Regions from separate parts of the Stenotrophomonas sp. AB1(2024) genome, predicted to be linked through region 2. Evidence: riboswitches for the same ligand, from Rfam matches in the RefSeq annotation. Region 2 holds a riboswitch; the other holds the start of a gene.
What was found. Region 2 has a riboswitch for glycine ahead of WIX41_RS07035 (trimeric intracellular cation channel family protein). Riboswitches for the same ligand answer to the same signal wherever they lie in the genome.

Region 1: it holds a riboswitch for glycine, as region 2 does, so the genes downstream of both, gcvP (aminomethyl-transferring glycine dehydrogenase) here and WIX41_RS07035 (trimeric intracellular cation channel family protein) in region 2, are expected to answer to the same signal.

Annotation. Positions count from the first base shown of each region.
Region 1 is NZ_JBBHKO020000001.1:3,143,626-3,147,018, reverse strand. Features, by position in the region: gene WIX41_RS14060 (multidrug effflux MFS transporter) at 1-783, opposite strand, end outside; glycine riboswitch at 1,067-1,168, shown strand; gene gcvP (aminomethyl-transferring glycine dehydrogenase) at 1,253-3,393, shown strand, end outside.
Region 2 is NZ_JBBHKO020000001.1:1,485,141-1,488,533, forward strand. Features, by position in the region: gene WIX41_RS07020 (NAD(P)/FAD-dependent oxidoreductase) at 1-515, shown strand, start outside; gene WIX41_RS07025 (hypothetical protein) at 565-882, opposite strand; gene WIX41_RS07030 (GIY-YIG nuclease family protein) at 937-1,197, opposite strand; glycine riboswitch at 1,242-1,324, shown strand; glycine riboswitch at 1,345-1,435, shown strand; gene WIX41_RS07035 (trimeric intracellular cation channel family protein) at 1,524-2,141, shown strand; gene WIX41_RS07040 (GNAT family N-acetyltransferase) at 2,166-2,651, opposite strand; gene WIX41_RS07045 (DUF1778 domain-containing protein) at 2,656-2,853, opposite strand; gene WIX41_RS07050 (3-deoxy-7-phosphoheptulonate synthase) at 2,914-3,393, opposite strand, start outside.

The sequences.
Region 1 (3,393 bases), 1.7 Mb from region 2:
GCCGATGGTGGGAATGAACAGCCAGGCAAAGCCGCCCTCGTCCAGGTGCAGGTGCTGCATCACGAACACCGGTGCGGAGGCGACGTACAGGAAAATGCCGGAGAAATTGAACGCACCGGCCGCAGCCAGGCGCAACAGGCGCGGGTTGGTGCCCATCTGCAGGTAGCTGCGCAGCAGCGCGCGGGTGGACAGCGGCGTGCGTGCTTCAACCGGGTGGGTTTCCGGCAGCCACTTGCCGGTGGCCACCAGCAACACCAGCGCAAACACCACCAGGAACCAGAAGATCAACGGCCAGTCACCGCCGCCGAGCAGGATCCAACCGCCGATGATCGGCGCGATGGCCGGGGCAATGCCGAAGATCATCGACACCTGGCTCATCAGCCGCTGCGCGTCGGCGCCGTGGTACAGATCGCGGATCACTGCGCGGCCCACGATCACGCCCACGCCGGCAGTGACGCCCTGCAGCGCGCGGAACACCAGCAGCGTGGTCAGGTCGCGCGACAACGCACAGCCGATCGAGGCCGCAATGAACAGCACCAGCCCGCCCAGGATCACCCGGCGGCGACCGAACGCGTCCGACAGCGGGCCGTGCGCCAGGCTCATCAGGCCGTAGAACAGCAGGTACACGCTGACCGTCTGCTGCACCGCCACCTGGTCGACCTGCATGCGCTCGCCCAGCAGCAGGAACGCAGGGAAGATGGTGTCGATCGAGAACGGGCCGAACATGGCCAGGCCGGCAAGCAGCAGGGCCAGGCGGCGGGTGGAGGGTGAGGCGGGTGTCATCGGGTCTTCCGTCAGCGGCCGTGCGCGAACGCACGCAAGGCGCCGGCCGCAGCCTGCGGTGGCGCCTGATGAATACGAGGATCCGGCCATGATAGGCCGTCCGCCTGCCTGGCACCATGCCCGGCGGTCGGTTACGGACCGGTCTGCGCCCCCTGTTCATGTGCCGGACGGGCGTTGCCAGCAAGGCCGCTGGGCTATAATTGCCGGGCTACATGGTGGGAGAAGCGGACACCCCGCTGCCGAAGGCGCAACGCCCGTAATCGCTCAGGCCCGATACCACCCGCACCAAAACTCTGGAGAGACCGGCCAGTGCCGGCGCCGAAGGGGCACGAAGCACGCAGCCGCGCGCTTCCAAACTCTCAGGCAAAAGGACAGAGGGGCACCCAGGAAGACCGCAGGGTCCGGTGGATCGTTGTCGCCCACGACACGCCCCGTCCGCGCTTCCGAACGTGCGTGCCCACTCTTTTGGATGCCAGCCATGTCCCAGACCCGCCCCTCAACGGCCGCCCCTACCCTGCGCGAGCTTGAACACCACCACGCGTTCGTCGAACGCCACATCGGCCCCAACGACGCCGAAATCGCGCAGATGCTCGACGTGGTCGGCCACGCCTCGCTGGACGCACTGACCGACGCCATCGTGCCGTCCGGGATCAAGTCGCCTGCCGCGCTGGCGCTGCCCGGCTCGCTGACCGAAGTGGAAGCGCTGGCCAAGATCCGCACCATCGCCGACCGGAACCAGGTGTTCCGCACCTTCATCGGCCAGGGCTACTACGGCACCCTCACCCCGAACGTCATCCTGCGCAACGTGCTGGAAAACCCGGCATGGTACACCGCCTACACCCCGTACCAGGCCGAGATCTCGCAGGGCCGCATGGAAGCGCTGATCAACTTCCAGACCCTGTGCGCCGACCTGACCGGCATGGAGATCGCCAACGCCTCGCTGCTGGATGAAGCCACCGCCGCCGCCGAAGCGATGACCCTGGCCAAGCGTTCGGCCAAGTCCAAGTCCGACACCTTCTTCGTGCACGACGCCGTGCACCCGCAGACGCTGGAACTGCTGCGCACCCGCGCCGAGCCGATGGGCATCGTGCTGCGCGTGGGCACCCCGGCCGAAGCGCTGGAAGCGGACGCCTACGGCGTGCTGCTGCAGTACCCGGACACCTTCGGCCATATCGGCGATTACAAGGCACTGGCCGATGCCGTGCACGCGCGCGGCGGCCTGGTCGCCGTAGCCACCGACCTGCTCGCGCTGACCCTGATCGCCGCCCCCGGCGAATGGGGTGCGGACATCGTGGTGGGCAACTCGCAGCGCTTCGGCGTGCCGTTCGGCTTTGGCGGCCCGCATGCGGCCTTCATGGCCTGCCGCGATGCCTACAAGCGCTCGATGCCGGGCCGCCTGATCGGCGTGTCAGTCGACGCGCAGGGCAACGCCGCCTACCGCCTCACCCTGCAGACCCGCGAGCAGCACATCCGCCGCGAGAAGGCCACCTCCAACATCTGTACCGCGCAGGTGCTGCTGGCGGTGATGGCCTCGATGTATGCCGTGTACCACGGCCCGGATGGCCTGACCCGCATCGCCCGCCGCACCCACCGCCTGGCCGCGATCCTGGCCGCGGCGCTGCGCAATGCCGGCATCAACGTCGGCGAGCAGTTCTTCGACACCCTGCACGTCAAGGACATCGACGCCAAGGCGATCCACGCCAAGGCCGCCGCCGCGCGCATCAACCTGCGCGCGATCGACAGCGAAGCGGTCAGCATCAGCCTGGATGAGACCACCACCCGCGCCGACATCGTCGCGCTGGGTCAGCTGTTTGGTACCAGCGTGGATGTGGAAGCGCTGGACGCTGCCACCGCCGACGCCCTGCCGGCTGGCCTGGTGCGCACCAGCGCGTTCCTGACCCACCCGGTGTTCAATACCCACCACAGCGAACACGAGCTGCTGCGTTACCTGCGCTCGCTGGCCGACAAGGACCTGGCAATGGATCGCACCATGATCCCGCTGGGCAGCTGCACCATGAAGCTCAACGCCACTGCCGAGATGATCCCGGTGACCTGGCCGGAGTTCGCCAACATCCACCCGCTGGCCCCGGCCGACCAGGCACTTGGCTACAAGGAACTGATCGACGGGCTGGAAGCGATGCTGGTCGAGTGCACCGGCTACGACGCGGTGAGCCTGCAGCCGAACTCCGGCGCGCAGGGCGAATACGCCGGCCTGCTGGCGATCCGCGCCTACCACCGCTCGCGCGGCGAAGGCCATCGCGATGTCTGCCTGATTCCCGATTCGGCGCACGGTACCAACCCGGCCTCCGCACAGATGTGCGGCATGAAGGTGGTGGTGACCAAGACCGACGGCAACGGCAATGTCGACGTGGACGACATCCGCATCAACGCCGAGAAGTACAGCGACCGCCTGGCCGCGATCATGATGACCTACCCCTCCACGCACGGCGTGTTCGAGGAAGAAGTCGTCGAGATCTGCGAGATCATCCACAAGCATGGCGGCCAGGTGTACACCGACGGCGCCAACATGAACGCCCTGGTCGGCGTGGCCAAGCCCGGCAAGTGGGGCTCGGACGTGTCGCACCTGAACCTGCACAAGACCTTCTGCAT
Region 2 (3,393 bases):
TGTGGGCCGCCGGCGTGGCCGCCTCGCCGCTGGCGCGTACGCTGGAGGTGCCACTGGACCGCGCCGGGCGCGTGCCGGTGCAGCCCGATCTCACCCTGGCCGGGCACCCGGAGATCTTCGTCGCTGGCGACCTGGCCGCGCTGCAGCGGGCCGATGGCCGCCCGGTACCGGGCGTTGCGCCCGCCGCCAAGCAGATGGGCAAGCATGTGGCCACGATCATCCGCGCGCGGCTGGACGGCAAGCCGGCACCGGGGCCGTTCAAGTACCAGGACTTCGGCAACCTGGCCACGATCGGGCGCATGGCGGCCATCGTCCACCTGGGCCGGTTGCAGCTGTCGGGCGTGCTGGCCTGGTGGTTCTGGCTGGCCGCGCACGTGTTCTTCCTGATCGGGTTCCGCAACCGCATCGTGGTACTGCTCAACTGGGCCGTGGCGTACTGGAGCGGCCAGCGCAGCGCGCGGATCATCTTTGGTGATGACCAGGACGACCGGCGACCCGGGGCTCCAGGGCACTGACGGGGGCAGCGACGCAGGGCGTCGTTCCACCGGTCATCCGGTCATCCGGTCACGGGTCGTTGCCGGGAGCCAGACGCACATCCCAGGTGCACAGGTAGTCCGGGTCGGTGATGGTCAGCGCCATTGAGCGCAGCGTGTAGTCGCCCGGCGCCGCTGGCGTGTAGTGGTCCAGCGTGGGCGGCAGGAACACTTCCTGGCCGTCCAGCGCGCTGGCCAGCACCACGCCCTCCTCGTCATTGATACGCAGTACCTCGCCTGCCAGCTGCCGGTGTTCCAGCGCGTTGCCGTCGGCGTCCAGGTAGGTGATGCCGGCAAGAACGGTCTTGCCGATCATGCTGTGCGCCTTGCGTGGGTCGATATCGGTCATTGCAGGGGCCGGGCGGTGGAAATCACACCATACAGTGCCGGGCAGGGTCCGGCGCTACGGTTGCTGCAGCCATGCCAGCTTGCGTGCACGTGGCTGACGCTTGAGCTCGCATTCGGCCTTCGATGCCGCCGACCGGTCGGGGTAGGCGCGCATGGCCAGCACCCTCACCGGCGGGTTGGCGCGGGTGTAGCGCGCCCCTTTGCCGCACAGGTGGGCCTGGAAGCGGGCGTCCACGTCGTTGCTGATGCCGGCGTAATACGTGCCGTTGCGGCATTCCAGCAGGTATACAAACCAGGGGGCAGGTTCAGCGGGCATACCAGGATTATCCACCGGCGCGGGGGCGCTGGCTGTTAGAATCCACTCCGGATGCAGGAGAGAGGCGCCGCGCTGGCGCCCGCCGAAGGCGCAGGCTCCCATAATCGCTCAGGCCGGTGGCTCGATAGGCCACCAACCATGCATCCAACACGCCGATCTGGAGAGAGGTCTTCAATGACCCGCCGAAGGGGCACGTGGCCTGGCCACTGAACTCTCAGGCAAAAGGACAGCGGGAGCGGCAACGGAACCCCACCCCACGACAGTGCTGCGGCGCTGGCGTGGTGCGTGCGCGCTTCCGCCCTGCCCGCCCCACCCGGAGCCGTCGCATGTTGCTGTCCCTGATCTACCTCATCGCCATTTCCGCCGAAGCCATGACCGGCGCGCTGTCTGCCGGGCGGCGGCGGATGGACCTGTTCGGCGTGGTCATCATCGCCTGCGTCACCGCCCTCGGCGGTGGCTCGCTGCGCGACATCGTGCTGGGCCACTACCCGCTGGGCTGGGTGAAGCATCCGGAATACCTGGGCTTCACCATCTGCGCGGCGCTGATCGCCACCTGGGTGGCGCGCTGGATGCACCACTTCCGCCGTACCTTCCTGGTGCTCGATGGCCTGGGGCTGATCTGCTTCACGCTGATCGGCTGTGCGGTGGCGCGCGACGGCGGCCACGCGGTGCCGATCGTGCTGATCGCCGGCATGCTCACCGGCGCCTTCGGCGGCGTGCTGCGCGATGTGCTGTGCAATGAAGTGCCACTGATCTTCCAGAAGGAACTGTACGCGGTGATCACCCTGCTCACCGGCGCCGCGTGGCTGGGCCTGCTCGAACTGGGCATATCGCTCAATGCCGCCACCCTGTGGTGCCTGGGCGGCGGCTTCGCGTTCCGCCTGCTGGCCATCCACTTCAAGTGGGAGATGCCGAAGTTCGTGTACCGCGACGAGGTGCATTAGCGCGTACCGACCAACGGTCGGTACCTACCTTCGGTGAGTGAGGGGCAGCATCAGCGTGAGAGGCTGAATCGGTGAAGCGATGAAACCGTGCTTGAGATAGAACGCCTTGGCGGGCTCATCGAGGGCATGGCAGAGCAACGCACGGGCTCCGACCTGGCCGCACGCCTGCAGCGCACGTAGCACGGCATCCTTCAACAAGCCCTGGCCAATGCCTTGCCCAGCCCTGTCCGCATGTACCGCCAGCCGCCCCAACACGATGACCGGGATGGGATCGGGCATGTTGCGGCGGATTCGTCCGGGAACGGCTTCATGCACCATCGAACCGACTGAGAGCGCGCAGTAGCCGACAACGCGATGCTGCTCATCGCAGGCGACGAAGCATCGTGATGCGCCGGATGCCTGGTTCTGGCGTGCGCGTTCAAGCAGCCATTTCGCCAGGGCTGGGGTGCTGCAGCGGAAGTCATCCAGCAGATGGCCGGCATGCAGCGGCGTTGGAGCGGAGAGCCACAAGGGCTCACCGTTCCCAAGGCGCTGGCGTGCTCAGCAACCGGCGCAGCGCCGGGTTGTCTTCCAGCGGCGCGTCCAGCAGCGCGTCCAGCAGCGCGTTGAAGCGCTGCAGCTGTTCAGCGTTCAACGTGAACTGCATCTGGTCGGCCAGCACCTCGCGTGCCCTGTCGCATGCGGCGTCCAGGATGAACTCGGTGCGATTCACACCACCTCCCGGTAGAGCTGATCTTTCGTGGAGCCGGCCGGCGGCCGGCTCCCTACGGGGTCAAGCCGCCTCGGACAGACGCCGCGCGCGCCGCGCACGCACGGCTTCGGCCAGCGATTCGAGCACAGCCAGCGAACTGTCCCAGCCGATGCACCCGTCGGTGATGCTCTGGCCGTAGATCAGCGGCTGGCCCTCCACCAGATCCTGGCGACCAGCCACCAGGTGGCTCTCCACCATCACCCCGACGATGCGCTCTTCGCCTGCGGCCAGCTGCGCATTGATGTCGGCAATCACCTTCGGCTGGTTCTCTGGATTCTTGCTGCTGTTGGCATGGCTGGCATCGATCATCAGCCGTGCCGGCAGCTGCGCCTTGACCAGGGTCTGGCTGGCCGCGTCCACGCTGGCCGCATCGAAGTTGGGCACCTTGCCGCCACGCAGGATCACGTGGCAATCCGGGTTGCCGGCCGTGGCAACAATGGCCGTGTCGCCCTGCTTGGTCACCGACAGGAAATGATGTGGGTTGGACGCCGCGCCCACCGC